2 regions of the Bacillus sp. SRL543 genome follow, and region 1 is predicted to be linked to the other one. Evidence: riboswitches for the same ligand, from Rfam matches in the RefSeq annotation. Region 1 holds a riboswitch; the other holds the start of a gene.
What was found. A riboswitch is a leader RNA that binds a small molecule or an ion and turns the genes downstream of it on or off. The one in region 1 is predicted to bind cyclic di-GMP.
Positions count from the first base shown of each region.

Region 2: linked by a shared signal. The riboswitch ahead of AC4E8B_RS06320 (diguanylate cyclase domain-containing protein) and the one ahead of AC4E8B_RS04835 (sensor domain-containing diguanylate cyclase) in region 1 are both predicted to bind cyclic di-GMP.

Region 1 is NZ_OZ481794.1:918,074-930,345, forward strand. Features, by position in the region: gene AC4E8B_RS04795 (sugar ABC transporter substrate-binding protein) at 12-1,280, shown strand; gene AC4E8B_RS04800 (carbohydrate ABC transporter permease) at 1,369-2,256, shown strand; gene AC4E8B_RS04805 (carbohydrate ABC transporter permease) at 2,280-3,140, shown strand; gene AC4E8B_RS04810 (TetR/AcrR family transcriptional regulator) at 3,254-3,808, opposite strand; gene AC4E8B_RS04815 (efflux RND transporter permease subunit) at 4,088-6,031, shown strand; gene AC4E8B_RS04820 (YhgE/Pip domain-containing protein) at 6,031-7,860, shown strand; gene AC4E8B_RS04825 (excalibur calcium-binding domain-containing protein) at 8,014-8,283, shown strand; gene AC4E8B_RS04830 (amino acid permease) at 8,517-9,935, shown strand; cyclic di-GMP riboswitch class I at 10,009-10,092, shown strand; gene AC4E8B_RS04835 (sensor domain-containing diguanylate cyclase) at 10,176-11,135, shown strand; gene AC4E8B_RS04840 (DmpA family aminopeptidase) at 11,192-12,253, shown strand.
Region 2 is NZ_OZ481794.1:1,205,203-1,217,474, reverse strand. Features, by position in the region: gene AC4E8B_RS06335 (hypothetical protein) at 1-1,129, opposite strand, end outside; gene AC4E8B_RS06330 (glycosyltransferase family 2 protein) at 1,126-2,538, opposite strand; gene AC4E8B_RS06325 (HEAT repeat domain-containing protein) at 2,538-3,584, opposite strand; gene AC4E8B_RS06320 (diguanylate cyclase domain-containing protein) at 3,585-5,204, opposite strand; cyclic di-GMP riboswitch class II at 5,279-5,363, opposite strand; gene AC4E8B_RS06315 (hypothetical protein) at 5,398-5,568, shown strand; gene AC4E8B_RS06310 (ATP-binding protein) at 5,656-6,918, shown strand; gene AC4E8B_RS06305 (GNAT family N-acetyltransferase) at 6,928-7,440, opposite strand; gene proC (pyrroline-5-carboxylate reductase) at 7,437-8,261, opposite strand; gene AC4E8B_RS06295 (DNA-3-methyladenine glycosylase) at 8,432-9,037, shown strand; gene AC4E8B_RS06290 (spore coat protein) at 9,171-9,818, shown strand; partial or broken gene AC4E8B_RS06285 (DUF1538 domain-containing protein) at 9,975-10,666, shown strand; gene AC4E8B_RS06280 (DUF1538 domain-containing protein) at 10,663-11,388, shown strand; gene AC4E8B_RS06275 (P-II family nitrogen regulator) at 11,389-12,057, shown strand; gene AC4E8B_RS06270 (aldo/keto reductase) at 12,138-12,272, shown strand, end outside.

The DNA of each region.
Region 1 (12,272 bases):
GGTTTTTACGAATGAGCCAAAAGTTGTTAAATGTATTCAGCAAAAAGTTTGCAGCAGCTGCTATGATAGGTTCACTTGTTGTTTCTGGAGCACTGGCCGGCTGTTCTTCTGAAAGCGGGTCTTCTTCGGAGGACGGGCAAAAGACCATCACCGTCTGGGGCATGGGAGAAGAAGCAAAAGCTCTTCCGAAGATTGCAGATGAATTTGAAAAAGAGAATCCGGACATTAATGTAAAAGTTCAGGCCCTCCCATGGGATCAGGCACATGATAAGCTGTTAACTGCTGTCGCTTCTAAAAAAGGTCCGGATGTGGTCCAAATGGGGACAACTTGGATTCCAGAGTTCGCTTCTGCGAATGCGCTGCTTGATTTGACAGAAGAGGCTGAAAACTTCCCTGAGCTGGGAGCTGACAACTTTTTCAAAGGATCAGTGGAAACGACAAAATATGATGATAAAGTGGTTGGCGTTCCTTGGTATGTCGATACACGAGTTCTGTTTTACCGTACGGATTTACTGGAAGAAGCAGGGTATAAAGAGGCACCAAAGACTTGGGATGAGTTAGAGGATGCAGCCAAAAAACTGGCTGACCGCGGAGATGATAAATATGGAATCAGCATTGATACAAATGAACAAAGTTTATCATTTATGCTGGCCAGGCAAAACGGCTCCAAGTTAATAGAAGGCAATCAGGCTAATTTCAATGAACCTGAATTTGTCGAAGCGGTTGAGTATTTAAATGGATTCTTCAAGGATGGCTCTGCTCCTGTTGATCTTGGACTTGATATCGTCCAGGCATTCAGAGGTGACGGAATCCTTCCGATGTTTATCAGCGGTCCTTGGATGGTCAAGCTGATTAATGACCAGGCTCCGGAACTCGAGGGCAAGTGGGCAACTGCAGTCCTTCCTGCTAAGGAAACAAATACATCTACATTGGGCGGCTCCAACTTATCCGTATTCGAGCACACGAAAAACAAAGAAGAAGCCTTGAAATTCCTTGCATATATGAGCAAGCCTGAAACCCAAATTAAATGGCTTGAAATGACAAACTCCCTGCCGGCGAGCAAAGAGGCATGGAATGATGAGCAGCTTCAGCAGAATGAGTATTATAAAGTATTTGGAGAACAGTTAGAAAATGCACAGCCGATGCCTGTCATCAAACCTTTTGAAAAAATCGCACAGGATTTTTTAAAGAGATTTGAAAAGATTTACCGCGGCGGAGCAGATGTTCAGGAAGAAATGGATTCATTCGATAAAGAATCTGAAGAAATTTTATCCAAATAAATCGTCAAACAGGTGTACAGGCAGGCGTTCGTCTGCCAGTTGCCTTTAATAGTCCGGCAAAGCTGGGATTAGAAGGAAGGGACTTGCAATGAAAAGCTTTGTGGCAAACAAAACTCCATACTTTTTTATAGCTCCTGCACTTATTTTGCTGTTAATATTTTCAATTCTGCCTATATTTGTGGCCTTTATTATCAGTTTTACAGATCTTGATCTGGCCGGTATTGCTGATTGGTCTTCCATCAGTTTTATTGGCTTTGAAAATTATAAAGAGGTTGTAGGCGATGAGATATTCTTAAAATCCATTTTTAATACGCTATTCTATGTGGTAATTGGTGTACCGCTTGTCATCGTTTGCTCCCTGGGGATCGCGCTCCTGATCAATTTTGGAAAAGCACGCATTTTCAAAGCTTTCCGGGTTGTCTTCTATATGCCTTCCATTACAAATGTTGTTGCAGTAGCAGTTGTGTGGAGCTTTCTCTATAACCCTCAGTTAGGCTTATTCAATCATGTGCTGGAATTTTTCCACCTGCCGCCTGTACCGTGGCTGCAGGATCCCACAGTAGCAAAGATCTCGTTAATCGTACTTGCTCTCTGGAGAGCCATCGGCCTTAATATGATTATCTTTCTTGCTGCGCTTCAGGGGATTCCGAAAACCTACTACGAAGCGGCCCAGCTGGACGGCGCCAATAATTGGCAGCAGCTGTTTAAGATCACCATTCCCCTGTTAAGATACGCCATCTTCTTTGTGTCAATTACAACGATGATCGGCTGGCTCCAATTTTTTGAAGAGCCTTTTGTTATGACAGACGGCGGTCCATTAGACAGCACGACTTCTGTTGCGCTGTTCATTTACCGGAACGGTTTCCAATTAAGCAACTTTGGCTATGCCGCTGCAGGATCTTTCATATTGTTCATTGCCATCATTATCATTACGATGCTTCAATTTAAGCTGCAGAAGAAAGGGCAGGATTATTGATGAAAACTGAGGTGGAATACAAAATGAAATCCAATGCAGTTCGAAAACAGTCATTAAGCAGCAGTAAAAATGCTGAAAGAGCTCAGCAATGGTTTGTTGGTATTATTCTTGCGATTGGCGGATTGCTGGTTACTATTCCTTTTATATGGATGATCCTGTCGGCCTTCAAGCCGGAAAGTGAAGTAATGCAGCTGACGCCAACCCTGCTGCCGCAAGAGTTCACATTGGATAATTTCTATAATCTCTTTGTGAATATGAACTTTGCTCTTTATTTGAAAAATACTCTGATCGTTGTATTCTGGTCTTTTTTCGGCTTAATCTTAAATGCGATGGCCGGATATGCTTTTGCCAAGTTTGAATTTAAAGGACGCAATAAATTATTCTTTCTCGTTCTTGCTACCATGATGATTCCTGGCCAGGTTACCATGATTCCGGTCTATCTGATCCTGAATCAAATGCACTTGACGAATACAATGGCGGGAATCGTTCTGCCTGGACTGGTGGGAGCATTCGGTATCTTCCTCTTCCGTCAGTTCATGACTACCATTCCCGATGAACTGCTGGAAGCAGCCAGACTGGATGGAGCCAGTGAGCTGAGAGTATTCTGGCAGATCGTCCTGCCAATGACCAAACCGATACTCGCTGTCCAGGGAATTCTCACCTTTATCGCTGGCTGGAACAGCTTCCTGTGGCCGCTGATCATTGCCAATGATGAAAGTCTCTATACACTATCGGTTGGACTGCAGTTATTAAAAGGTCAATACGGCGGCAACTTTGCCCTGCAGATGGCTGGATCAACCTTTATGGTCGTTCCGATTATCATCATCTTCATTCTTTTTCAGCGGTACATTATTGATGGGTATACGATATCGGGGATTAAGTGAGTGGAAAGGCCAGTGAGCCAAGGGGACAGGTCCCCTGGCTCTTTTTTGAGATTGGGCCAAGGGACCTGACCCCCCGGCCCACAGCCCAGCCCACCTCACCCCGCCCCCTCATCTCACCGCACCCCCAACAACCCCCGATTAATCACCCCATTAATTATCTCCGCCATCTCCCCCGGACTGTGATCCATCCCGTTATTCAGCCACTTTTTTATCACGTGAATGCTGCCGCTGATGATGAAGGTGCTGAGGTATTCAGAGAGGTTTTCGTCATAGGCGGTGTCGGCGAGCCAGCTGGTCATGAAGACCTGGTGGGCGAAGTTTATGACTTTTGTTTCGAAGGTTGTGTTTGTTTTTTCGTTGAGGAGGGTGGTGCATACTTCGTGTTTGCTGGCGAAGTATTCGAGCAGTTTTTCGATCATTTGGAGGGCCTGGTCTTCTTTTTCGAAGTTGTACTGGCTCATATAGCCCTGCATGTCCTGGATGATTTCGTCTTCGATGGTGTCCAGGAGGTCATATTGGTCGGTGTAGTGGGAATAAAATGTGGAGCGGTTGATGTCGGCGAGGCCGCAGATTTCTTTGACGGTAATATAGGAGATCTGCTTGTCTTTCAAGAGCTTCATGAGGCTGTCTTTTAATACCATGATCGTATATTTTTTGCGTCTGTCCATTTTGGGAGAGGTCATAACCAGTTTCCTTTCTTTTTGCGTTTTCCAACACTTTTGATCATTGTGTCGGGAATACCACGGAAGTTAAAGAACTGTTCGTTGAATAGGCAACACCGTGTTTATATAATGATAAAGTGTATAGAAAAAAAGGGCAAGAGAGGGTGAACACGCATCAATATTGCTGCACGAATACTTAAACATAAAAAAGCCGTTGCCATTGTTTTCGCGGTTTTGACTGTGCTTTGCGCCCTGGCGCAGTTCACTGTGTCGGTGAACTATGATATGAAGGAATATCTGCCGGAGGACGCACAGTCGACTAAAGCCATGGAAGTGATGGAGCGGGAATTTGAAGGAAATGTCCCGACGAACCGGGTGATGATGCGGGACATGACCATACAGGAAGCTCTTGCTTTCAAAGAAAAGCTGGCCGCGATTGACGGTGTATCTGATATCATGTGGCTGGATGATGTGATCGACATCAAGGCTCCGCTTGAAATGGCGGACCAGGACACGGTTGACGACTATTACAAAGATGGGTATGCCTTGTTTTCTTTCAGCATCCGTGAAGGAGAAGAAGTCCAGATCACCGATCGCATTTATGACCTTATCGGCGAAGATAATGCGATGGCAGGTGAATCGCTGAATACGGCCACACAGCAGAAAATGGCCGGGACGGAATCTATGTATGCTGCCGCCTTTTTGGTGCCGATCATTATCATCATTTTAGTGGTTTCCACGACTTCGTGGGTGGAGCCGCTGCTGTTCCTCACCGCCATCGGTGTGTCAGTTCTGATCAATATGGGGACGAATATTTTTCTTGGAGAAGTATCTTTTGTCACCCAATCGGTCGCGCCGATCCTGCAGCTTGCAGTGTCGCTGGATTACGCGATTTTCCTCCTGCACAGCTTCAACGATTACCGGAAAAAGGTAGGGGATCCGCGGGAAGCGATGGAGCTGGCGATGAAGAAATCTTTTTCGGCAATCGCAGCCAGCGCGTCCACAACTTTCTTTGGTTTCATCGCTCTAGCTTTTATGGAGTTTGAAATCGGGTCGGATCTTGGCATCAACCTGGTCAAAGGAATTTTACTGAGTTTCATCAGTGTCATGGTGTTCCTGCCGGCATTGACGCTGCTCTGTTATAAATGGATCGACAAGACGCAGCATAAGCCATTGCTGCCATACATCCGCGGCAAGGGGAATTTTGTGCTGAAGTTCCGGGTTCCGGTTCTTTTGCTTGTTGCCATCCTGATTGTCCCGGCCTTTCTTGCGCAAAGCAAGACCAATTTCACTTATGGAGTTGGCGAATTGCCGGAGTCGACAAGGGCGGGGAGCGATTTTACGAAAATTAAAGAAGAGTTCGGGGAAAGCACGCCGATGGTCCTGCTTGTGCCGAAGGGGGATACGGCCAAGGAAGAAGAGCTGGTCGGCGATCTGGAAAAGCTTAACCATGTGACGAGTGTCATGGCGTATGTCAACACCGTCAGCGCTGCAATCCCTCCAGAATATCTGGATCCCAGCATTACGGAACAGTTCTATTCGGAAAATTACAGCCGGGTCATCCTTCAGACAGATACAAAAACTGAGGGAGACGAGGCGTTCCAGCTGATCGAACGGGTCCAGGATACTGCAGAGAAGTTATATGGAGATAAGGTTTATTCAGTCGGAGAGAGCGTGACATTGTATGATATTAAAAACACGGTCAAAAAAGACAACACGCTGGTTAATCTATTGACCCTCCTGACAGTTGCGTTCGTCCTGTTTGTAACCTTCAGGTCGATTTCGATTCCGCTGATCCTGCTGCTGACGATTCAGACCGCCGTCTGGATCAATCTGTCTGTCCCTTATTTTACAGATTCTTCATTAGTATACGTCGGCTATCTGCTGGTTAGCATCATCCAGCTGGCAGCAACGGTCGATTACGCAATCCTGCTGACGGATGCTTATAAAGAGGACCGGCAGGAAATGTCTGCGCTTGAAGCGGTCAAGAAGACGATGGATGAAAAAATATTCTCGATCGGCATTTCGGCCTCAATTTTATCAAGTGTAGGCTTTATCTTATGGATTACGTCATCGAATCCAATCGTAGCTTCGATCGGTCTGCTGCTGGGAAGAGGAGCGCTGCTGGCTTTGATTATGGTCGTATTCTTCCTGCCGGCGTGTCTCTTGGTATTTGATAAATTGATCATGAAAACAACATGGAAAGCAAACTCTTATAAGGAGAAGTGATGATGAGGAGAATCAGAAAGCTCTTGGCTATTTTTGCCAGCATCCTGCTTATGATGCCCGCCCTGCTGGTTTCGGCTGATACAACGGGCAGCAAGTCAGGGGAAGAGGTCTCCCGAGAAACAGGGGAGCTTTCCTCAAAGGACGAAGTGGTGTATGCAAAGCTCAGCCCTGCTGGTGAAAATGAGGAAGTGTATGTGGTTAACATTTTAAATATTGAAGAACCGGGTGAAGTGACCGATTTCGGCCCCTATACAAACCTAAAAAACCTGACGGACATGTCGCCTATTGAGAAGTCAGACGCAGCGGTTCATGTGACGGCTGAGGAAGAAGGCAAGTTTTATTATCAGGGTGATTTGAATGAAGCAGCCCTGCCATGGGATGTTTCTATTACGTATACATTGGATGGGCAGGAAACCCCACCGGAAGATTTGGCTGGAAAAAGCGGTCATGTGCAGATAGATATTCAAACATCCCGGAATGAAAGTGTCGATCCATCCTTTTTCGAGAATTATCTGCTGCAGATTTCCTTCCCGCTGAATGGGGAGAAATTCAGCAATATCGAAGCTCCTGACGGGATGCTTGCCAATGCGGGGAAAAATAAGCAGGCCACATTTACTGTGATGCCGGAAAAAGAGGGGAATCTGACCCTTGAAGCAGATGTGGCGGATTTTGAGCTCGAAGGCATTGATATCACAGCGATTCCGTCTTCACTCCCGATTGATGCACCGGACATCGATGATATGACAGGTGAAATGGATACACTGACAAAAGCGATCAAAGAGGTCAATGACGGAGTCGGGCAGCTGCAGAACGGGGCTTCGGAATTGCATAATGGTGCCGCTAAGCTGAGCAATGGCTCCAGGGAGTACCGTAATGGTATAGCGGCGCTCGACGGTTCTTCTTCCCAGCTGGTCAGCGGCTCCAAGAGTATTCAGCAGGCCTTGCAAAAGCTGAATAGCAGTCTGAGCGCTGGCTCTGGAGATATGGGCCTCGGCGATTTGAAAAAGATGCAGGATGGATTGTCACAATCGGCCTCTGGCCTGAGGGAAGTGTCCAGGAATCTGGCAGAATTGCAGCAGGCTTTCAGCGCCTCTTACAATAGCTTGAACGAAGCAATGGAAGGCATTCCGAATCATGAAATTTCTGAAACACAGATCGAGCAGCTGAAGCAGAGCGGCGCCGATCCGAATGTTATCGCGCAATTGCTTGAGACTTATGCGGCTGCTAAAAATGCCAAAGGAGTCTTTGCTGCTGGTAAAGGCAGTTTTGACGCTGTCAGTGGGACTTTGGAGCAAGTGAGCGCGTCTCTTACAGAGATGGCGAAGAACCTTGACGCTATGTCTGCTGGACTTTCTCAAGCTTTGGCCAATTCTGATGCTGCTGATGCGATGGCACAGTTGCAGGCAGGCGTTCAAGCACTTGCTGCCAACTATGAATCCTTCCACTCGGGATTGGTGGATTACACTGGCGGAGTGAGCAGGCTGGCAGGCTCCTATTCTGAACTGCATAACGGCATTGCTGGCGTGGCAGGCGGAACAGGGGAACTCTCTGACGGTGCAGCCGCACTCCATGATGGGACGGCTGAGCTGTATGAAGCCACGAGGGATCTGCCGGAACAAATGAAGGAAGAAGTTGAAGGCATGCTCGAAGAATACGACAAAAGCGACTTCAAACCCGTTTCCTTCGTATCGCCTGAGAACGAGAAAGTAAACTCAGTTCAGTTTGTGTTAAAAACAGAAAGCATTAAACAGGAAGAAACGGAAGAGGTTGAAAAGCCCAAGGAAGAGCCGAAGGGGTTTTGGGCTCGTTTGAAGGCGCTGTTTTCATAAGTGAGAGAGAGGTGCCGGCCTTTGGGGGCTGGCGCCTTTTATTATATGGCTGGCATTAGAACTTTCTATTATTCTATTAAAATATATTGTAATAGATGGATATATTGGATTATTATTAATATAAGTTAAAATATGGAAGGTGAGAAAATTAAAATGAAAAAGTCCAGTGCTTTAGCCATTTCTGCTTTGTTGATCCTAAGTGTATCTTTCTCTGTAAGTGCTGAAGCAAAAACACCGGCAGCTGCTAAAACCTATAAGAATTGTACTGAATTAAACAAGGATTATAAAGGCGGAGTAGCCCGTTCTTCTTCTGTAAAAAACAAGGGCGGTAAAACTAAATATAAACCGTATGTATCCCAGGCGCTGTATGATGCCAATAAAACGAAGGATCGGGACGGCGACAAAATAGCTTGTGAAAAGTAAAAAGTTGAAATCAGAGTTTTTGCTTAAAGTTTACAGGCGGGATATCAGAATAAAGAAGGTACAGGCCTGCTGGGCTGGCGCCTTTTTTTAGAGAGCCAAGGGGACAGGTCCCTTGGCTCTTTTTGATACTGGGCCACGGTACCTGTCCCCATGGCTTCCGGTACCTGTCCCCATGGCTTCTTATTCCCATTTCAGGGCATACTTTTCATAAGCAGCTGGTGAGGAGTGGGAAGATGCAAAAAGTGAGTGTGGTTAAACAGAGTGTTAAGAATGTGCAGAAGGGCCAGGTGGAGAAGGGGCAGTCGCATAAGCTGGCATGGTGGCAGCTTTCTTTGATTGGGATTGGCTCTGTGATTGGGGCGGGGTTCTTTTTGGGATCCGGTTTGTCGATTCACTCGGCGGGTCCTTCTGTGCTGATTGGATATCTGCTGGCCGGATTGACGGCTTATTTTGTTTTTAGTGCACTGGCTGAGATGACGGTGCAGGATCCGCAGCCCGGTTCGTTCCGGACATATGCGGGACAGGCATTCGGCCATTATGCGGGATTTATGAGCGGCTGGATTTACTGGGTGGCGGGAGTGCTGATCATGTCGAGCGAAGTGACGGCACTGGCCATTTTTACTCAATTATGGCTGCCGGATGTTCCTATCTGGATTTTTTCGATCATTTATTCTGCCATTGCATTAGGCATTAATTTTCTCGGTGTAAAAAATTTCGGAAGCATTGAATCGTTTTTTGCTGTCATAAAAATTTCTACGCTCATCAGTTTTATTTTCTTCGGGATTCTAGCAGCGTTTGGGGTACTCTCACCCGAGACGGCAGGTGAATCGTCCACCTTTTTATCGGAGGGGATTTTTCCGAATGGGTTTTCAGGGTTATGGTCTGCAATGATATTCATTTTGTTCTCTTATGGGGGAATTGAAGTGATCGGGGTTTTGGCTACGGAACTTAGAAACAAAGAAGACGTGCCAAAGGCAGGGAGCTTTCTGGTTGCAGCTTTGACAATCCTTTATGTGGTCAGCATCCTCTTTATCCTGATGATGATTTCTTTTCATAACATAAATGAAGATAAAAGCCCTTTCGTGGCTGCTTTATCACAATTCAATATTCCTTTTCTGGATAGCATCTTCAATGTCATTTTAATAAGTGCGGCTTTTTCGACGATGGTGGGGTCTCTTTTTTCAATAACAAGCATTATCGTGTCTCTTTCAAAGGATGGAGACGCGCCGCAAAGGCTCCAGAAGAAAACGAGGAAAGGAGTGCCGGCAGGGGCGCTGCTGCTGAGCGGAGCGGGGCTCGGTGTTTCTGTCCTGCTTTCATTTCTCTTGCCGGATACCATTTACGAGTATATGACGGCCTCAGCAGGCATCATGCTGATCTTGAACTGGATCATTATCCTGGCGTCGCATATCAAGAAAAGGAAGCAGGTCGGCGCATCTCATGAGAAATATAAATCCTCTGCTTATCCGGTAACCTCCTATCTGGGCATTGTGCTGATTATCTTTACGATTGCGGGTTCGCTTCTCCACGCCAATCAAAGAATGGGCTTGTTTGCGAGCATTGGGTTTGTGCTGATCATTCTTGTTTCGTATCTTCTGGGTTCTAAGTTTGGGAAGTTCAAGAAAATCCATAAAACAGAGGAAGAGTATTAGGGAGTGCCTGCTCTGGATTTTTCCGCGGTTTAAATTGGAAGTCTTGCCGTTTATCCTTTAAAATGAAATATATAAAAGATACAGGCAAATTCATCGAAAGGTGAAGACGCAAAACTACAGGGACTAAAGCCAAAGGCTATGTCTGCCAGTTACCGATTCATCTTTATGAGCGTAGGCTGATCGGTTTCGATTGGTCTATTTTTTATGCTGAAGGATTGAGGAAAACGAAGAGGGACAGCAATGATGAACATACAATTTGCACAAGGTTTTGGATTAGGGGCACTGACTGTTTTATTGGTTGTGATTTATTTTTTCAGAAGATGGAAAAAGAAAGAAACTGACTCTTTTAAAAATCATGAAAATTATATGCATGTGATAGAAAACACCAAAGATTTTCTTTATTATTGCCAAGTATATCCGGAGCTGAAATTTAAATATCTTGGTCCTTCAGCAGAATGCTTTTTCGGTGAAGGTTCTAATGCAGATGCCTATTCAGACGCTGGTGTTGCCTTTAGGGATATCCACCCGGAGGATATGGATATTCTCCAGAAAAAAGTCCATGGACAGGTTGATTTCAATAAAGCAATCGTTCAGCGCTGGAAAGATAAAGACGGTCATTACCGATGGTTTGAAGAGTATGCGACTCCGATATATGAAAATGGGGTGCTGGTCGCTCTTCAAGGTATGGTGCGGAATATTGATGAGAGAAAAAAGCTGGAAGAAACATTGAAATATCGAATCACCCATGATGCTTTGACAGACATCTATAACCGTGATTTCTTTGAGCAAATGATGGAGAAATATAATGAACGTGAGGATACAGCTGCAGCCATTATATTATGTGATTTGGACGGCCTGAAATGTTTGAATGATAACTATGGGCATAAAACTGGAGACTTTCTGATTAAAGAAACAGCACGGCTATTAGAACAATTTTTCAGAGAAAATGCCTATGTTTCAAGGATTGGCGGAGATGAATTTGCGGTTTTCCTTTTAAAAAAGGACAAAGAACAGGTAGAGCTCCTGGTTGAAAAGCTATCTGAAGAGATTAGCAGATATAATGAAAGCAGCCAGGAAGTCAAAATTAACATATCGATAGGCTTTGCGTTCTGCGAAAATTCACTAGGTGTCATGGAAAGCTTATTTGTTGAAGCGGATAACCATATGTATCGAAATAAAAGAATGAAAAAAGGTGCCTGAATTCATCAATAAAGATGGGAGAAAGGCACCTTTCTTCGCAAAAATGGAGGAAAATGATGCCCGCCAAAAAAAGAATCAGAGATTATGGAGTGAAAATAGGAACCCTTCAAACTGGTCCGCGCAATTCTATCACTGATGTGGAAGGGGTAACTGTGGGGCATACAACGCTAAGTGATGGTGATAAACAAACCGGGGTCACTGCAATTGTGCCGCATCCCGGGAATCTTTTTAAAGAAAAGCTGATTGCCGCGACCCATGTGATCAACGGGTTTGGGAAGAGTATGGGGACAATCCAGATCAATGAGCTGGGTACGATAGAATCTCCGATCATCCTGACCAATACGCTGAGCATCGGTACAGCAGCCGAGGCTTTGATTCAGTATATGCTGGAGTCTAATCCCGAAATCGGCCGGACGACTGGAACGGTGAATCCGGTTGTGTGTGAATGCAATGATATGTTTTTGAATGATATCCGGGCTGGGTTCGTAGAGAGGGAGCACGTATTCCAGGCACTGCAGAATGCCTCGGCGGACGTGGAAGAAGGCACTGCTGGAGCAGGGACCGGCATGCTTTGCTATTCTCTGAAGGGCGGGATCGGGACCAGCTCGAGGCTGATGGAAATGGACCATGGAACTTATACGATGGGCGTTCTCGTGCTCACGAATTTCGGCGGCTTAAAGGATCTGCGGGTGAATGGGAAAGCCGTCGGGGAGGAGCTGAGTGAGGCTATCCAGGCTAAGGAGGAGAAGGATAAAGGGTCGGTCATTATCATTGTCGCAACTGACCTGCCTGTATCGGAGAGGCAGCTGACCCGAATCATTAAAAGGACGGTAACAGGTTTGTCCCGGACGGGGTCCATCATCGGGACGGGAAGCGGCGAGGTGGTCATCGGCTTTTCGACTGCTGTGAAAATCCCTCATGAAAAACCGGCAGATTGCTTAAGGATCTCTATGATACATGAAGAGGATATTGATCTGGCTTTCAGAGCGGCAGGCGAGGCAGCGGAAGAGGCTGTCCTGAATTCGCTGGCAGCGGCAACACGGGTGGTGGGCCGGAATGGAAATGTGCGGCCGGCTTTGAGTGATCTGCTGCGGGAGTATGGTATTCGGCTGGTGTAAAGAGGCATAAGTTTTAAAA
Region 2 (12,272 bases), 290 kb from region 1:
TTTCCTGCTCACTTTGCAGGCCGGTGCCCCTTTCCATAATGGTTTTCATCAAGGGGACATACGTATTCCAATAGAAAGAATTGCGGGAACTGAATTTCCCCTTCCAGATATCAAGTCCCTTTGTTTGATAAATACCGGGAACCTCCGCTTCATCCGCAAAGTCCCCTGCAAAATAATAGGAAGAATATTTCGCATTCACATGCTGGATGACTGCCGGAATGACGGATGGGATTCCGTAGCCCTCCAGTTCTTTTTCAGCTTCCTTTTTAAGGGGAAGCTTGTAGGTTGCCAGCACTTCCTCCTGATCATTGGCTTCCACGATATCAAACCAGTATGAATAGCGGGACTCTCCTTTTACAGCCAGCTCTTTTTCCCCAGCGTCCGTGTAGCTGAACAGGGCTCCCTCACCTTTGAGGTCGTCTTGTCCAAAGACAACAATATGGTTGTCTTTGTTTACCAGGACGAGTCCAGGGCCCTCATGCTCCCAGCCCTTTTCCCCTTCTTTTCCCTGCTCCTTCACCCAGACAGGGACCTCGTCAGATGATAAGTCAGAAAAATATCTGCCTATCCAGCCGCTCCAGCTGATATTCAAAAGTGAAGTGATTTTCTCCCGGGCCTCGTCATCGGTGGGGTCTGCAAAGGTATTGAATTCTGCAATCAGCGTCTTGCCCTCCGAGTTCATCAGAGCTTCCCTGAGCCTGTCAGCCTCTTCAGACTGAAGGCCGCCATATATGCTGTCCGACCTTTCGCCGAGCTTGTTGCTGCCGAAAAATTCCTCTTCATAAACACCGTATTGGTCAGCCAGATAATAGAGATCATATTTATCCAGATTTTCCGGGAGGGGCTTTACTTTATATTCATCTTCCCCGAGCGGCTTAAACCCGCTGTAGTCGCTCTTTGTTTCATACTGTTCGCCATTTCTTCTCTGCCATTTTCCATTGTTCAGAATCCAGACAAGCCCCTTATGCTCCCGGTAAGTTCCGTCAGGCACTGTTTTATCGATAATCAGCACCTCGAGCGTCCTTTCCGGTGCAAGCTGCCAGATCCAGAAAGGGCTTGTAAGGAGCAGAAGCAGGCCAATGACCAGCCCGAACACAACAGCCTGGGATTTTGTAAGAACTTTTCTCATTCTGACACACCTTTTCTTTTCATTTCTCCCCAGCTCTTATCTCCCCTGATCAGCTTCCAGATGCCTTCGCACCTCCAGAATACCGTTAGAGGGCGATACCATAAGGTTTCTGTCAGAGAGTAGAAGAACAGCTTCAGCAAATCAGAAACCTTCGGATATTTGCGCAGGCTCCATTCTTCAAGCAGAACTGCTGCCATAGAAAAAATAGAACCGTAAAGACAGGAAAGCAGGAAGATCAAAATAGCAAACTCTAAATAAATTCCTCCAAGGAACAGGGACAGCACCACATAGGCATAGCCAAGCAGCTCCACAATCGGCCCGAAAAATTCAACAATCCAGAAATAGGGGAAAGAAATGAATCCGATCGCCCCATATTTAGGATTAAAAGTCAGCTTTCGGTGAGTCCACAGGCTTTCGAACAGCCCCCTGTGCCATCGACCCCTCTGCCTCCTCAGGAAGGTCGCGCTTTCCGGCACTTCCGTCCAGCAGACAGGGTCGGGGACATAGACGATTCTCTTCTTGAGCCCTTTTTCTTTTATAAGCCGGTGCAGCCTGACGACAAGCTCCATATCCTCTCCGACAGTGTCGGTCCTGTATCCTCCTGCCTCCAGGACCCAGCGCTTAGAGAAAACGCCGAATGCGCCGGAAATGATCAGCAGGAGATTATGCCGGCTCAGCCCGATCCGGCCCATCAGAAAAGCCCTTAAGTATTCAATGATCTGCATGATGACGAGCGGTTCTCTGGCAAGCCCTACCTTCAGCAGGTTTCCATCCCTGATTTCACAGCCATTGGCAATCCGGATGCTCCCTCCGGATGCGATCACCTCTTCATTTGAATCAATGATAGGCTTCATCACTTTAAGGAATGCATCATGCTCCAGGACGGAATCGCCGTCCAGGGAACAGACGTAAGGATAATGGGATATATTCAAGCCGGCGTTGAGCGCATCGGCCTTTCCGCCGTTCTCCTTATCGATCATATATAAATTGGGCAGCAGGCGTGACTGGTAAATTCCTTTAATTTCCTTCGTCTCAACCTGCTTTCTGACAGCCTTGTCCACTTTCTTCATTTCATAGTGGCCGATCATTTTTTCCAGCGTCCCGTCCTTTGACCCATCATTCACAACTAGGATTTCGTACTCAGGATAGCTGATGCTCAGAAGGGACCGGACACTCTGGATGATCCCTGCTTCTTCATTATAGGCAGGGACAATGATGGAAACGGGCTTCGTATAAATTTCACTCATATATTCCTCATAGATCTGGTCGCGCTTAAGGCGATATTCCCTGCGCAGCTGAATCATCGAAATAACAAGAACAATTGTATAAAAAACGATGACAATAACCATGTAAACAGCAATGAACCAGCCAAAAAACAAAACGGCATTCTCCCATAAACCAGCCAGCATCAGCGGTGCTCCCCTTTTTGAATCCATTCCCAAGCCATATCCCTGGCATAAGGATCTTGCGAATCATCCATTATTTTCTGCAAAACCTGCTTCCCTTTTGAAAAGTTTATAATCGACTGGCCAGCCTGCGACCGGACATACCAGGACGGATCATGCAGAAGTGCTGCAAGCCTTGGCAGCAGGCCCTCGTCTTTCATGCTGCCAAAAAGCTTGGCGGCAAGCATCCGCTCCTGCCAGCTTGGAGATTCAGCAAGCTCCACATAAGGTGCTATATCTTCTGTATATCCTATAGAAGCCAATGCTTTCAATGCCCGGAGCCGCAGTTCCCCCGTCCCTGAAATGAACACTCCTTCCACAAACGGCAGATGGCCGAGCCTCTTGCTGACAGCCATTACATCGAGTACAGCAAACTGGACCCGTTCAGGGCAAGTTCTGAATCCTTCAGCAAATCGGTCAAAACCGGTATCATCCAGCCGGATTAAAATATTCCGGAAATCAAATTCCGAGAACGGCAAGCTGCGTGACTCCAGCAGCCCGAGCAGGTTTTCATATTGGAAATCTGCAAGGATTTTGAATGCCTGAACCTTTTCTGAGGAAGTGCTCCCTTTGCTTTCAACAATCCCGAGGACTTCTCCCTGCAGGCTTTTCAGATGGAAATCTTCTATATGATAAAGCGCATTCATCCTTGTGCTCCATCTCCTGCTTTGAAGTCCCTTCTTGTAATGGGCCTTCAGATATGACTCCGCGAAAATGGCCAGATTGGTCCTTTCCTGCTCTCCTTCTAGAATATCTGCATAATGACTAAGTAGCTCCTCCGCAGCCAGAAGGCTTGCCGGATCGGCCAGGTCAACATCCTCCAGCAGCTTGCCTTCATTTAAAAAAGAAAACAGCGGAAGGTTCAGCTCCTGCTTCCGTTTTTCAACCTTCCGCCTTGCAGATATTTCAAATCCTTTTCTAATCACGAGGTAAACGAGTATAGCTGTCAATATCCCTGTGATGGAAAGAGCCGCTGCAGCGAGATAGAACAGTTCCCGATCCAGCATCATTTACGACATCCTCTGGATCAGGCGCTGGATCCTCGCCTGGAGCTCAGTGATGCTGAACGGCTTTGTCACATAATCATCCGCCCCAAGCTTCAATGCCCTGGCAATATCATATTCCGTCTTTCTTCCTGTCAGCATTAAGACATGGACACGGTTGGCATTCCGATTTTCCTTCACTTTCTGGAGAACTTCAGTCCCATCCATCACAGGCATGATTCCGTCCAGAATAAGGAAGTGCTCCCCTTTTTGCTCCATCCGGCCGGATTGAAGGAACTTCTGCCCATCCTCATACACCTGGATATCCAGTTCTGTATGCTCAAATTGCATGGACTGCAGGATTTTCATGAGCATCGTTCTAATGATGGCATCGTCATCAATAACCGATACATTCAGGACTTTCCTGGAATGGCCGCCTATCAATTTATTCGCACTTTCCACCCTTGCCCGGCCGTTTCGCTTCGCTTCATATAAAGCCTGGTCAGCCGTCTTGATCACTTCGGTCACGGTTGCAGAAGAATCATGGACCATATAAACGCCGGCAGAGAAGCTCATATTGAACTCTTCCCCATTCTCTTGGAACGTACGGCTCGAAAAGCCGGAAAGGAGCCTTGAGATGACCTCCTTGCTGTCGCGGTCATTCGTGCGCGGAAGCAGCAGGATGAATTCCTCCCCTCCATAGCGGAACACAATATCCCCTATCCGGACATGATCCTTCAGATACTGTGCAAACTCCGAGAGGATCCGGTCTCCCGCTGTATGGCCGTACGTATCATTTACTTGCTTGAAATGATCCAGATCCAGGACTGCGACAGAAAAATGCTGATTGTTCCTTTCAAGCTCCTTCAAGTAGCGTTTAAGCGAATCCTTCAGGAACCTGCGATTGTATACCTGAGTCAGTTCATCTATGAGGACCGACTGGTCAAAAATCTGTTTCCTGTCGAGATGCCGCTCCACCCTGATAAGGAATTCCTCCAGGTCAACGGGCTTGAAAATAAAATCGTCTGCTCCGAGCCTGTAAGCCTTGATTCTCGTTTCCCTGTCATTCTGGATACTGATCATCAGCTTAGGGATGAACTTCTTGTTCGTATGCTTTTGGATGTCTTCCAGTATATGAAACCCGCTTTTGCCCGGAAGATTCACATCAATGATGATACAGTCGGGGTTCATGTCAAAATATTGGTCGACAGCCTTTTCCGGCTCAGTATTCGCAATCACCATCCAGCCCTTGCTTTCCAGTGCATCCTTAAGGAGGATCAGCATGGAAACGTCATCATCGATCACCTGGATCAATGGCATATTTTCATCTCTCGGCAGCCCTTGCTTCTCCTCTTCCTTCTGGAAATGTTCATATTCATAGCTCAGGCCCATCAGTTCGTATAAGAAATCCCGCAGCTCCCGGTTTCCCCAGACTTTTTCGCTGCTCTTTTCCACCTGGTCCATCAGTTTGCCTGCCACCTGATGAAGTCCAACAAGCTGCAGGGTTCCCGCTGTTCCTTTTATAGAATGGAGAAAACGGTAGACATCCTCATTTTTCACAGGTGATTCCGAGTCCTGCTCAAACCATAAAATCATTTGGTTCTTAATTTTTTGAAACAGCAGTGTTTTATATTTATCAAGTTTCATTTCCGCACCTCTTTCATCCTGAGCTTCAGCCAGGAAGCAGAGGCGCCCCCGGCCAAAATAAAAACCAGCCATCATAGAAAATTGGCCGGTTGCACTAGTCACTCCCAACGGTTTAAAGTGCCCAAATAAAAACCGCTCATCACAGTGTCCTATATTCGAAATATCCCCCTTGCATTTTCTGTCGAAACAGCAAATGACAAGCCAATTAAAATATATGATTCCTGTCATATTAAGTCAATATAATTTTATCTTCTACTTTGAGTATACCGAAAAATCAAACCGGATGCTGACGCCAATGTGCACCCTTGATAAAATGGTAGATTATTACCATACCCAGCCGCTGTCTGAATCTGTCGCTAAATGAGGGTTTTTGTCAATAAGATAGCATTGTCGATTGAGACAGGTATTTGTAAAATTAGGAATATATAACTAAAAAATGGAGGACAAAGCAATGGAGCATATTAAAGACCTGCTGTTCAACCTGCTGATCATTCTAATCGTCATGCTTTCTTTCCAGCTCCTTTTTGCCAGCCGCCTTCAATCGCTTTTTCTGCGCCACCGCGAATATTTTATTGCCGGCATCAGCATCATCACCGCTTCCTTGTGCCTGGTGAGTTCAATCAAGATGAACAGCAGCTTCATATTCGATCTGCGGTGGATCCCGTTCCTGCTGGGGGGGTTGTACGGAGGTCCAAGAGTGATACTCGCCCTGCTGATATTTGTCATTTTTATCCGTATTCCCCTCGGCGGGATCGGGGCTGCCTATAATATTTTAACCGGGCTGATTGCCGGCTTTATTGTATACAAGCTCCATCCATCTTTCATCCGCATGGACACCAGGGGGAAGCTGTTTACCGTTTCACTCCTGTCTTTTATCATATCCATCGCATCTTTCATGCTTCTGCTTTCCAGAGCAGGAATGGAGGAGTGCCTGGAATTCGTTGTTATCTATACAATCACTCAGACAGTAGGGACATTTCTGGCAGCCTACACCATCGAGCTGATCGTACAGAACCAGCAGCTGAACTGGGCAGTAATGAAGACAGAAAAAATGGAGGTCGTTTCCCACTTGGCTGCCAGCATCGGCCATGAAGTAAGAAATCCCCTGACCGTAACGAAAGGATTTCTTCAGTTATTAAAAGAAGAAGAACCTGATAGGGGAAAGCGCTCGTATTATTTAGAGACAGCCCTCGAAGAGCTGAACAGGGCGGAAGTAATCATCAGTGATTATTTAACATTTGCCAAACCGCATTTGGAAACAAATTCCTGTTTTTCATTAGAAGAAGAAATAAGAAAAGCGGTTGAATTGATAACCCCCTACGGGAATGCCCATTCTGTAGTAATCTATTGCGACACAGAGGAAGAAATATTAATCAAAGGGGAAGATGCAAAGTTTCAGCAATGCCTTCTCAACCTGCTCAAAAATGCCATTGAAGCAATGCCGGGCGGAGGCGTACTCTCTATATCGGCGAGACTGCAGGACGACAAAGCCGCACTCTTTATTTCTGATACTGGCAAGGGGATGACATCCGGGCAGCTCGGGAGGCTGGGCGAACCTTATTTTTCAACAAAAGAAGGTAAAGGAACGGGGCTTGGAATGATGGTGGTCTTTCGGATCATTGAGGGAATGGGCGGAAAAATAAAAGCAGAAAGCATTCTGAATAAAGGCACCTGCTTTACCATCCTGCTTCCTGCCGAAAAATCTCCTGATTAGCGGCTGATCTCACACATGTTCAAATGCGGGCGGGTACTTCACCGTCCCGCTGATTCCAGCTAGGGAGCCTTCCTTAAATTCCATCGCCATAAATACCTCTTCCGGTACAGGAAAAGGTGAAAGTATCTCAAAGACCGCAGAAGGCCGGAACCCAAATCTCGGATAATAACCTGGGTGTCCCAATACAACGGCGTGGGCAAAACCCAGAAGCTCCGCCTGTTTCAACCCTTCTTTAATAAGAAGGGATCCCATCCCTTCATTTTGGCGCTCCGGCATGACGGCTGCAGGGGCAAGCGCCAAGGTTGGGACTTCCCCCTTCCCTGTTTCAATCACCGCCCTGCTGAACATGATGTGCCCAACGATTTCCCCTCCATCTTCTGCTGCGAGGGATAGTTCAGGTATATACTCCGCTGAACTTCTTATGGCTCTGACCAGGGCGGCTTCATTTTCCCTGCCGAATGCAGCCCTGTGGACATTCTCTGCATTATTAAAATCAGCTTCCTGCTCTTTTCTGATGATCATTTTTCCTCCTGCTGGCTTTTTGCCAGCTTTTTTGATTTATCTGTACAGCTTTGCATCGCCGAAATGACCGCCGATCTGAAGCCGTGTTTTTCCAGCTCGGCCACCGCTTCTATCGTGGCACCCCCTGGCGTACATACCTGATCTTTTAATTCCCCGGGATGCCTGCCAGTCTCAAGTACCATCTTGGCTGCACCCAGCACCGCCTGGGCCGCAAGCCGGTATGATGTTTCCCTTGGCAGTCCCTGAAGGACGCCGCCGTCAGCAAGGGCCTCAATGAACATATACACATAGGCAGGCGAAGAACCGCTGATGGCAGGTATGCTGTCCATCAGCTCTTCTTCTATGAACTCTGCTTTACCAAAACTCTCGAATAGTTCAGCAGCTTCCCTCCGTTCACTTTCGGTCACCTGCCTGCTGGCAGCCAGGGCGCTCATCCCTTCCCCGGCAAGAGAGGGGGTATTGGGCATAGAACGGATTGCTTTTATTTCCCTGCCGAATGCAGACTCAAGAAACGCAAGGCTGATCCCTGCTGCGATTGTGATGATAATGGCATCCTCAGAAACACTGCCGCTGATTTCCTCAATCACTCCCTTATGAACATCAGGCTTTACAGCCAGAAATAAAAAATCAGCCTGTTCAGCTGCTTCCTTATTATTAAGGGTCACTCCGATATCATATGTATTCTTTACATAAGCAAGTGTTTTCTCCGTCCTTGCGCTGGCCATTATATCATCCGGCCGGGCCATCGCCGATTTCAGCATTCCCCCGATGATTGCCTGGGCCATTTTTCCGCATCCTATAAAACCAATTTTCTTATTCATCATTTCACTTCCCTGCATCATTGCTCCCTTTATTATACTTCCTGCCCTGCCTCATTTCCAACTTCCGGTTAGCTCTGGGTGTTAAAGGGTAAAATGGAAATGCTCCGCGCTTAACTGTGCGGAATTTCATTTTTTCTTCTGCATTATGAACTAAAGGGAGCGATTGAATAATGATGGACAGGAAACCACTGCCGCCCGGGTTTTACCGGCAGCCGACCATTGAACTTGCCCAGGCCCTTCTTGGCTGTCTATTGATAAAAGAAACACCTGATGGTACAGCCGCTGGATATATTGTTGAAACAGAAGCCTATAAAGGCCCTGAAGACAGGGCTGCCCACAGCTATAATAACCGCCGGACAAAGCGGACTGAAGTTATGTTCGCAGCCCCTGGGGCCGCCTACACATACCTCATGCACACCCACTGCCTGTTAAATGTCGTCAGCGCTGAAAAGGACAAACCGGAGGCTGTGCTCATCAGGGCCATTGAACCTGCGGAAGGAATCTCCCTGATGAAAGAGCGAAGAAAGATGGACAATCTGAAGAATCTGACTAACGGGCCCGGAAAGCTGACAAAAGCCCTCGGTGTGACGATGGACGATTATGGACGGCTTTTTTCTGAACCGCCCCTCATGCTTGCTGAAGGCTATACCCCTGATGAGATTGCTAAAGGAAAGAGGATCGGGATAGACAATTCCGGCGAAGCAAAGGACTATCCATGGCGCTACTGGATAAAAGGCAGCCCGTATGTTTCCCGTCATCAAATAGAGTCCTCATGATGGATGTTTATTCCTTATTTAACTGCATCTGCCCCGCATCATTATCTTCCTGAAGAACCACAATAGTTATGTATGGTCTTCACCATCAAAGCCCTTCATGAAGGGGAAAATATTACTAACTGGGGGTAGTCAGATGCAGCAGTTTAACCAGCAAGGACAGGCAGGAATGAACACAAATGAACAAATCCCGGCACATATGAATCATGGCGGACACGAAATGCTGGATATGAAAGAAGTCCTTTCAAGCACTGTAGCTGCAATCGATCAATTCCTTATGTTCAGCGGGCAAATCCAGGATCCGCAGCTTAAGGAAATTGCAAACCGCCAAAGGCAATTCATGATCACCCAATACAACACAATGGTTGACTGCTTCACCACCGGCCAAAAGCCGGCTGTCCCGACTACAACCTATATGATGGGCGAAACGCATGACGTCATCTACGGACTCCAGCCATCCCAGCCTGCTGCACCAAAGCAGTCGGCTTCCGAGATTGGCGACCAATGCTATTCAGGCTACCTGCTTGCTTTAATGAAAGGTGCAGCCTCCCAGCTGTCAATGGCCGCATTGGAGTGTACAAATCCAGTTGTAAGGCGTGTGCTTGCTGATAGTGTTCCCAATTATGCAGAAATGGCTTACGAGCTATTCCTCTATCAGAATCAGAAGCATTATTACCAGGTTCCCCAGCTCGCGCCGCAGGATACAGAACAGCTGCTAGGAAGCTATACCCAGGCAGGCGGACAGCAGATGATGAACCAGCCTAATATGAATACCCTTCAATAACCGCTGCAGGCGCCCCAATGGGGTGCCTGCATTTCTTTTTCCTCCCTTCAATTAATTGGAAAATGTTTTTTTAAAGCCTGCTGTTACTAAATTAAAAAAATGGGTAAAAAAGCAGAAATTAAAACACCAAATAATTGATAAAAGGCGGCGCTCCGTGTGAAAGAAATTAAAGAATCCATCAAAGAAACATTGCTTGCGATCCTTCCCGTCTCTGCGGCTGTCATATTATTGCAGCTTGTCCTGATCCAACTGCCCTTCAAAGACTTTCTTCCATTTCTCTTCGGCCTGTTCTTTGTCATCCTTGGACTGATGTTCTTCCTTATCGGCGTCAATATCGGCCTCCTTCCCATAGGTGAAATGATTGGAAAGATCCTGCCGAAGTCAAATAAAGCGTGGCTCATCATATTAACAGGCTTTATTCTCGGAATCGCCGTTACATTGGCCGAGCCTGACGTCAGGGTGCTGTCCACACAGGTTGACCAGGTGTCCGGAGGGAAGATATCGTCCGTTTCCCTCATATTGTCCGTGGCTGCAGGAGTCGGCCTTTTCGTGGCCCTTGCCATGATCCGGACCATTTACAAAATTCCTGTTACCATCATTTTGATTGCCGGCTATGCCATCGTCTTTATTGTCAGCTTCTTTCCCCTTCGTCATTTGTGCCGATTTCATTTGATGCAGGAGGCGTAACGACAGGCCCGCTCGCCGTTCCCTTCATTTTGGCACTCGGAGTAGGTGTGGCCCAGGTGTTCCGGAACAAACAATCCTCAGGCGATTCATTTGGCCTTGTCGGCCTTGCTTCCATTGGGCCGATCCTGGCCGTTCTGCTGCTGGGAGGGATCTTTAAATGATGGACAAGTTATTTCATGGATTTGGCGGCACCCTGTCAGAGGTAGCCTTCGCCCTTGCCCCCCTCCTTCTTTGTTTCATCATTTTTCAGTTATTTTTTCTGAAATTAAAGAAACAGAAGGTGTTTCAGATCCTTGCAGGATTTCTGTCTGCCTATGCGGGACTTGCCTTCTTCCTTCATGGAGTCCACCTTGGCTTCATGCCGATCGGCGAGGAAATGGGAAAAAAGCTGGGCAATCTTCCATACTCCTGGATTTTGATCCCAATCGGCTTTGTCCTCGGATTTGTCACTACATTGGCAGAACCGGCTGTGAAAATTTTAAACAAACAAGTTGAAAAAGTAACATCCGGCTATATCTCAGAAAGGATCATGCTCTTCACCCTTTCCGGAGGTGTCGGTTTATCCATTGCCCTGGCAATGCTCCGCATCCATCACGGCTTCTCTCTCTGGTATTACCTTGCACCGGGATATGCCCTCGTGCTGATCCTGATCTATTTTTCCAACAGCGGCTTTGTAAGCATCGCCTTCGATTCGGGCGGTGTTGCAACAGGGCCGATGACCGTCACTTTTATCCTGTCGATGGCCGTCGGCGCTGCCGCAGTAACAGAGGGGCGGGATCCCATGACAGATGGCTTTGGCCTGATTGCCCTGGTCGCCCTCGTACCAATCCTGGCTGTCCTGATCCTTGGCCTCCTGTTTAAAAGGAAGGAAGGTGCTTCTTAAATGACCTACAAGCTTTTCATTGCCATCGTTAAAAAAGGCACTGCCAAAAAAGCCGTCCGGCTTGCACGCGGATCCGGGCTTGCAGCCGCGGCAACTGTATATGCAAGGGGTATAGGCAAAAACGAGAAAACCTCATTTCTCGGTGTGGAGATCAACCATGAGAAAGAAGTCATCCTCATGCTGATCAAGGAAGAATATGCTGAAGGCGTCATCTCGGATGTCAGCAGCCATCTCCATTTTGAAAGGCCCGGCACAGGACTTGGATTGCTTATCAATATTAGCGGATTCATCGGCGTCCAATCACCGGAAGACCCCGCTGATGCAGAAGCAGAGGAAGGAGCGGCCAATATGAAGCCAGCCGATAAAGAATACGATTTAATTGTGACCATTGTAAAAAGCTCGGAAGCCGAAAAGATTGTAAAGGCCTCAAAAGACGCCGGAGCTGACGGGGCAACCATTATTTCCGGCAGAGGGATCGGCATCAATGAAAAAGCCACTTTATTCAATATGCTGATCGAGCCCGAAAAAGAGATTGTGCTGACCATCATCCACAGCGGCCGGACACAGGAAGTATTCCAGGCAATCTGCTATGCAGTCGAGCTGAATGTACCGGGCAATGGGATTTCCTTTATCCTTGATGTCGATAAGGTGGCAGGCATCAATCACTAAATTCCTGAGCAAATCAATATAGTAAATATCCCCATCTGTGAGAAAATAAAGTGGCAATTAAATTTCTGGGAGGTAACACTATGCCAAAAAGCTTGCAGGACACAACAAAGCTGCATAATGGAGTGGAAATGCCCTGGTTCGGACTCGGCGTTTTCAAGGTCCAGGAAGGATCTGAAGTAATTGATTCTGTCAAGGCAGCAATCAAGAACGGCTAC